2 regions of the Gilliamella sp. B3464 genome follow, and region 1 is predicted to be linked to the other one. Evidence: riboswitches for the same ligand, from Rfam matches in the RefSeq annotation. Region 1 holds a riboswitch; the other holds the start of a gene.
The links. Region 1 has a riboswitch for thiamine pyrophosphate ahead of thiM (hydroxyethylthiazole kinase). Riboswitches for the same ligand answer to the same signal wherever they lie in the genome.
Positions count from the first base shown of each region.

Region 2: linked by a shared signal. The riboswitch ahead of thiB (thiamine ABC transporter substrate binding subunit) and the one ahead of thiM (hydroxyethylthiazole kinase) in region 1 are both predicted to bind thiamine pyrophosphate.

Region 1 is NZ_JAFNOQ010000001.1:286,051-289,469, forward strand. It holds gene trkA (Trk system potassium transporter TrkA) at 7-1,410, shown strand; TPP riboswitch at 1,450-1,552, shown strand; gene thiM (hydroxyethylthiazole kinase) at 1,613-2,401, shown strand; gene thiE (thiamine phosphate synthase) at 2,411-3,052, shown strand; gene thiD (bifunctional hydroxymethylpyrimidine kinase/phosphomethylpyrimidine kinase) at 3,064-3,419, shown strand, end outside.
Region 2 is NZ_JAFNOQ010000004.1:20,007-23,425, reverse strand. It holds gene thiP (thiamine/thiamine pyrophosphate ABC transporter permease) at 1-1,154, opposite strand, end outside; gene thiB (thiamine ABC transporter substrate binding subunit) at 1,172-2,170, opposite strand; TPP riboswitch at 2,210-2,318, opposite strand; gene J3U57_RS05455 (hypothetical protein) at 2,362-2,715, opposite strand; gene J3U57_RS05450 (hypothetical protein) at 2,716-2,991, opposite strand; gene argS (arginine--tRNA ligase) at 3,202-3,419, shown strand, end outside.

The DNA of each region.
Region 1 (3,419 bases):
CACAAGATGGCAAGCGTAGTAAAGTCATTTAACGATGATAGGTCTGTTATGAAGATTATTATTCTAGGTGCAGGACAAACCGGCAGCGCATTAGCTGAGTATCTGGTTACCGAAAAACAAAACGATGTTACTGTCGTTGATGAAGATCATGACAAACTGCAATCACTACAAGAACGCTTTGATTTACAAGTTATTTTAGGAAAATCTTCATACCCTCAGGTATTAGAAAGCGCCGGTGCCGAATCCGCTGATATGCTTGTTGCTGTAACCAATTCTGATGAAGTTAACATGATGGCCTGTCAAATTGGTCATGTCATGTTTAAAATACCGCAAAAAGTTGCCCGTATTCGAGCACCTGAATATAACGACGAAAAATATCCCTTCTTTAACAAAGATTGTATTAATATTGACCACATCATCGCACCCGAAAATTTAATCACTAATCATGTCAGCCGGTTAGTACAATATCCAGGCGCTTTACAATTTGCCTCTTTTTATGATAATCGTGTCTGTCTGGTTGCAGTCACTGCTTATTATGGCGGTGCATTAGTGGGCAGTGAATTATCTGAACTAAAAGAGCATTTACCGCATGTAGAAGCTCGAGTGGTTGCGATATATCGAAAAAATCGTTTTATTCGCCCAATCGGTTCAACCTTAATTGAAGCGGGTGATATGGTCTATTTTATTACCCCTCCGGTGAACATAAAAGCCGTAACAAGTGAATTACAACGCTTAGAAAAGCCCTATAAACGTATCATTATTAGTGGCGGAGGCGGTGTTGCTGTCGCTCTAGCCAAACGCTTAGAAAACGATTATCAAGTAAAGTTAATTGAACGTAATGCTCAACGAGCTGAGTTTATTGCTGAACAGTTGGTCAATACAACCGTATTACATGGCGAATCTTCAGACCAAGAACTCCTCTCACAAGAACAGGTAGAATTAACCGATCTCTTTATCGCTGTCACCAGTGATGATGAATCTAACATTATGTCATCAATGCTGGCTAAACGAATGGGCGCTAAAAAAGTGATTGTTTTGATTCAACGGCAAGCTTACCTAGAATTGATCAATGATAGTGTGATTGATATTGCTATTTCACCACAGCATGCCACAATCTCTGAGCTTTTAAGCCATGTAAGACAAACGGGTATCGTCAAAGTCGTTTCACTCAGACAAGGGGAATCCGAAATTATTGAAGTTGTGGCGAAAGGCAATAGTGATACATCAAAACTTGTTGGTAAAAATATCAATGGATTAAAATTACCTTCAGCTGCAACAATTGGTGCAGTAGTACGAGGTGAAGATGTGATTATTGTTAATACTGATTTAACTATTGAAGATAATGACCACTTAATCATCTTTTTACCTGATAGAAAAGCCATAACCGATATTGAAAGATTATTACAATAATCTTGTTTAAAACTGATACTCAGTTCATAATACACAAATTGTTTTGACTCGGGGTGTTTTTTGTTTGATACAAAAAACTGAGATTTTACCCGTTGAACCTGATCTGGATTATACCAGCGTAGGGAAGTCTAAGCCGTTAACCTTCTGATTGGCAAATTCTTCCTAACCTGTTATAAGTTGTATTAATCGTTAAGGAAAGAATATGTCAGAGATAAAAACCTTTCAGGCTGAGCACGCCACACCATTTATTCACCTTGTTAAGCAGCAACGCCCATTAGTGCATTGCATCACCAATGAGGTCGTGCAAAATTTTACCGCCAATATCTTACTGGCAATTGGTGCATCGCCAGCGATGATTATTGCCAAACAAGAAGTGAAATCATTTGTCGATATTGCCAATAGCTTATTAATTAATATTGGAACACTGCATAGCAATATTGCTGAAAGTATGCTGTTAGCTGCCGAACAAGCCCAACAAAGCCGAACACGCTGGGTGCTTGATCCGGTTGCCGTTGGACCTGCCTTAGCTTATCGCACTGATATCGCTCAACAATTATTAAAATACCAACCTACAGCGATTCGGGGTAATGCCTCTGAAATTTTAGCGCTAAATGGCGAACATTCTTCTTCTAAAGGTACCGATAGCCAAGATTCGACAACGGTTGCATTAACGGCAGCTCAACAATTGGCTCGTCGTTATCAAACCATTGTCGCCATGACAGGCGATATTGACTATATCACTGACGGCGAGAACACCTATCGCATTGCGGGTGGAGATATTGCATTAACGTCTGTTACCGGTACAGGTTGTTCATTATCCGCGATGGTTGCTGCGTTTATTGCTTGTGGTGCTGATAGTTTAGCTGCCACAGCCAGTGCTTGTTATATGATGAAAAAAGCTGGTGAGCGAGCCAATAAACAGCAAGGACTAGGCAGTTTTGCTGTGTCGCTTATCGATCAGCTTTCACTTTTTGTTGATGGTTCAAAATAGGGCAAGCAGATGAAAAAACAACTCGATTTAACCCTCTATTTAGTGCTCGATCCGCAATTGTGTGGCGGTATTCAAGGTATGCTTAATACCACCAAAATTGCCATCGAAAATGGTGTAACTACCGTACAATTAAGATCAGAACAAGAACTATCAGGTAAAGATTGGTATCATGCAGCTATGCAGCTCAAACACCTTTTAAAAGACACACCAGTACCGCTACTTATTAATGATCATGTCGATATCGCATTAGCGATAGACGCTGACGGCGTACATATTGGACAGCGTGATCTACCTGTTGCCGTTACTCGTCAATTAATCGGTGCAAATAAATGGCTCGGCTTTTCTGTTAGTAATCAACAACAACTTGATGCCGTTGAATGGCAATTGGTTGATTATTTGGGTATTGGGCCAATCTTCCCAACTTCAACCAAAAAAGATGCGGCCTCCGCCATAGGTACTGCACAATTAGCTGAACTTGTGAAACTCAAACAGTGTCCTGCGGTTGCCATTGGCGGAATTGGTTTATCCAATGTCACTGAGGTCATAAAAACTGGTATTGAAGGTGTCGCAGTAGTATCCGCTATTTGTGGTCAAGCAGATATTGCTAATGCCAGTCAATCGCTACTGACCAAAATTCAACAAGCAAGATAGGAAATCAAAGAATGACAACAGTTGCATTAACCATTGCCGGCTCCGATCCTAGCGGTGGCGCGGGTATACAAGCAGATTTGAAAACCTTTTCGGCGTTAGGTGCTTATGGCATGTCAGTGATCACCGCATTAACCGCACAAAGCACGCAAGGCGTCGATGCTGTTTTACCTGTCTCGCCTGAATTTGTAGAAGCCCAATTTAATACTCTGTATCAGGATATCAATATTGATAGTGTAAAAATGGGCATGTTAATGAATAAAGAGATTGTGACAGTGGTTCATCATCTCTTAAAAAAACATCCGATTGCCAACATCGTACTTGATACTGTCATGGTGGCTAAAGGCGGTCATCCACTACTGAAATCTGA
Region 2 (3,419 bases), on a different contig from region 1:
AATAATAAGAAAAGCCCTGAAGCTAAAACCATACTTGGAATGGCCAAAATTAATGAACCAATTAACATTAAACGATTGCTCCATTTAATTTGTTGATTAATCAATAATCGGCTATTGGTCCAAAGTAACAATAATGCAAGAAACATTGCAATAAAAGCAGAACCTACTGCAATGATAATTGAGGTAAGCAGTGCTTTTAAAAGTGCCGCTGTTAATAACGCAAATTTGAAAAAATAAATACCTTCAATCAATATTGTAACCAACGGTAATAAAATAAATAAACTCCCAATCAAAATGATGACATAACTGATCAATGATAAATAGTAAGGAATCGGAACTTGATAAGTTTGATGAACAAATCGAATATGCATTTTTTTGATTCGATTTATTCTTTGCATGATGATAAGAAAACCAATACAACAAATTAGTTGCAAAAAAGAAAGTAACACGGCTTGTATAAGATCAAAATCACGGATCGACTGATATATTGCTACCTCAATAGTGGTATATTTTGGCCCGCCGCCAAGAGCTAACACGATTGCAAAACTTGAAAAACATAACATAAAAATCAGTGCTGCCATTGGTAAGATTTGTCGACGCAATAATGGCCATTCAACTAACTTAAAAAAAGTAAAAGCAGAAAAATTTAACTGAGCAGCTAACTGTTTTTGTTCGATAGGAACACTTTTTAAGGATTGATAAAACAAACAACAAGCATAAGGAAAATTTAAAAACACATGGGCTAATAATATACCTTTCAAACCATAAATTGATAATTCAATTGGTAGATTCAAAAATTGAAAAATTAACGAAACGATACCATGCTGACCATACACTGAAAGCAAACCAGTAACCACAACTAAAGTCGGTAAAATAAAGGTAACCGGCATTATTTTGATGAGTAATCCTTGACATGGAAAGTCTACCATAGCTAATGCTTTCGCCATCAATACTGCCAATATGATGGCTAAACAAGTTGATAAACCAGCTTGCAAAACTGTTACCCAAATAATATGCAGTAAATAATGATCAAAATAGATGCTTATATTATCGGTTCGAATTGCAAATCCCCAAAGCGCAATAAGTGCCGTGCCTAATATGAGCAAAATCAAACCAACAGCACTGATACCTGGAATTAAGGATTGAAATTTCAATATTCGTTCCGATGACATTATTTACTGACAGCAACTTGCCATTCACGCACCCACGATTTCTGATTTAATTCAACTTGCTTTGCATCAAATTCAAGGGCTTTTTTCACTGTATCAATCTGTTGATAAGCTGCTGGCAAATCGGTTTTTATAATTGGATACATGACATTTTTTTCAGCAAATTGACGTTGAATCTCGGGTGTTAATAAATAATGTAAAAATTGGCGAGCTAACTCTGGTTGTTGTGTATATTTTACAATGGCAGCCACTTCAACTTGACGATAATGCCCCTCATCAAAAATGGCGGCAGCAAAACGATGATCGTTATCAGAAATTATATGTGCAACAGGGGAAGTGCTGTAACTTAATACTAAATCTGCTTCATTTTTCAAAAACATGCCGTAAGATTCGCTCCAACCTTTTGTTACTGTTACGGTATTTTTAGCTATTTTTTGCCATGCTTGCGCAGCATCATCACCATAAACTTTTTTAACCCACAGCAGCAAACCTAATCCAGGCGTGCTAGTTCTAGGATCTTGATAAATGATTTTCCAATGATCTTTATTGTCAACTAACTGTTGCATAGATCGCGGTGGATTTTTTATCTTCTGTTTATTATAAATAAAGGCAAAATAACCGAAGTCATATGGCATAAACTCATTATCCCACCAGTCAGTATAGAGATTATCGGGTTTGTCGATCTGATGTGGAATAAAAATATTCGTTAATTTTGCTTGCTCAAGTAGATTATTATCCAACCCTAAAACAACATCAGCATTGGTTTTATCACCTTCAAGCTGAATACGATTTAAAATTGAAACACCATCACCTAACGTAATTACTTCTAGCTGACAATGACATTGAGCTTCAAAACCCTGTTTGATAGCTTCTCCAGGCCCCCACTCCGACATAAACGAATTATAGCTATATATTGTTAAAGTCGGTTGCTGTGCGCCAGAAAAATGCGACCAAAACAATGATATAAATAGAACAGTTGATAACAACAATTGACGAAACATTTTGCCTCCAAATAGCAAGAAAAAGACAAAAGGTTTGAGCAGATATAATAACTCAAATCCCTCCGCTGGCATGATCCAGTTCAGGTTCGACGGGTTATGTTAACACAACTAACACTCTCAGCCCATTAGGGCACCCCGTTGAGAACAGCATTAGTGTAGTCGGTGAAGGCTTAATTGTAAATAGTTGTTACTCACTGTTGCCATTCAAACTTCTTTGCCATTTTAGAATAAATTAACTTAAACTTACCAGTGTTGATCTTATACTGCTCTCCTTTACAAAATTCCGGTTTAGGATCTTTTATTAGTCCAGCTTCATCACCATATTCATGTTCATGTTCATCATCATAATAGTCAGTCACATAATGTTTTAGGTTTATCGTTAAATCCTTATTGACCGAAAATTCAATAAAACAACTCACATCCTCATAAGAATATTGACTATCCAAAAGCACCGCATCAAGCAATTTACCTTGTTCATCATAACTAGTTAGTTGAATATTGAGTAATGGGGTATCAGATATCCCATACCAATTATAAATAATCACTTAAAGACAATTATTCCGCATAAAACCACCTACTTCGTAATAACGAATTCCTTCATGAAAGGGAATAAATTCATAGGACGTATTTTGGATCGGGAAATCAATCTCTTGCTCATTTAAAGGGCAAGTGAGTTTTGCATACTTATCCAAAAGGACATTTTCACCATGATTATTTGATTTATAGTATTTTATCAATTGTGAGGAGGTTATCGGTAGTTTGAGCTCTTGCTGATTGTTATGGTCTTGGGCAAATGCCAAAGTTGAAAAGACAAAAAGCATTGACAATCAGTTAGTTAAATAAATTTTGGCACATGTTTTCTTTTTATTTTTTTCTATTTTATAGTTAAGTTTATCTATCACCCTTAAATTAAAAAATTTTTGTTTATAAAAAAATTAGCTATTTACTTGTCCTTAACTAATCCCACAGTGACAATTTATCAATTTATCAGTATTATATTGGGCATTTTATTTTAATTGATTAGGTTCAGTGTGAATATTCAACAACTATTAACACAACGTGTTTCCCAAGCAATGATTATGGCCGGTGCTGATAAAAACTGTGACGCTTTAATCAAGCAATCCGCTAAAGTTCAATTTGGTGATTATCAAGCAAATGGTATCATGTCTACTGCTAAAAAATTGGGAATGCCACCACGCGCATTAGCTGAAAAAGTTTTACAACATCTTGATATTGATGATATTGCCGA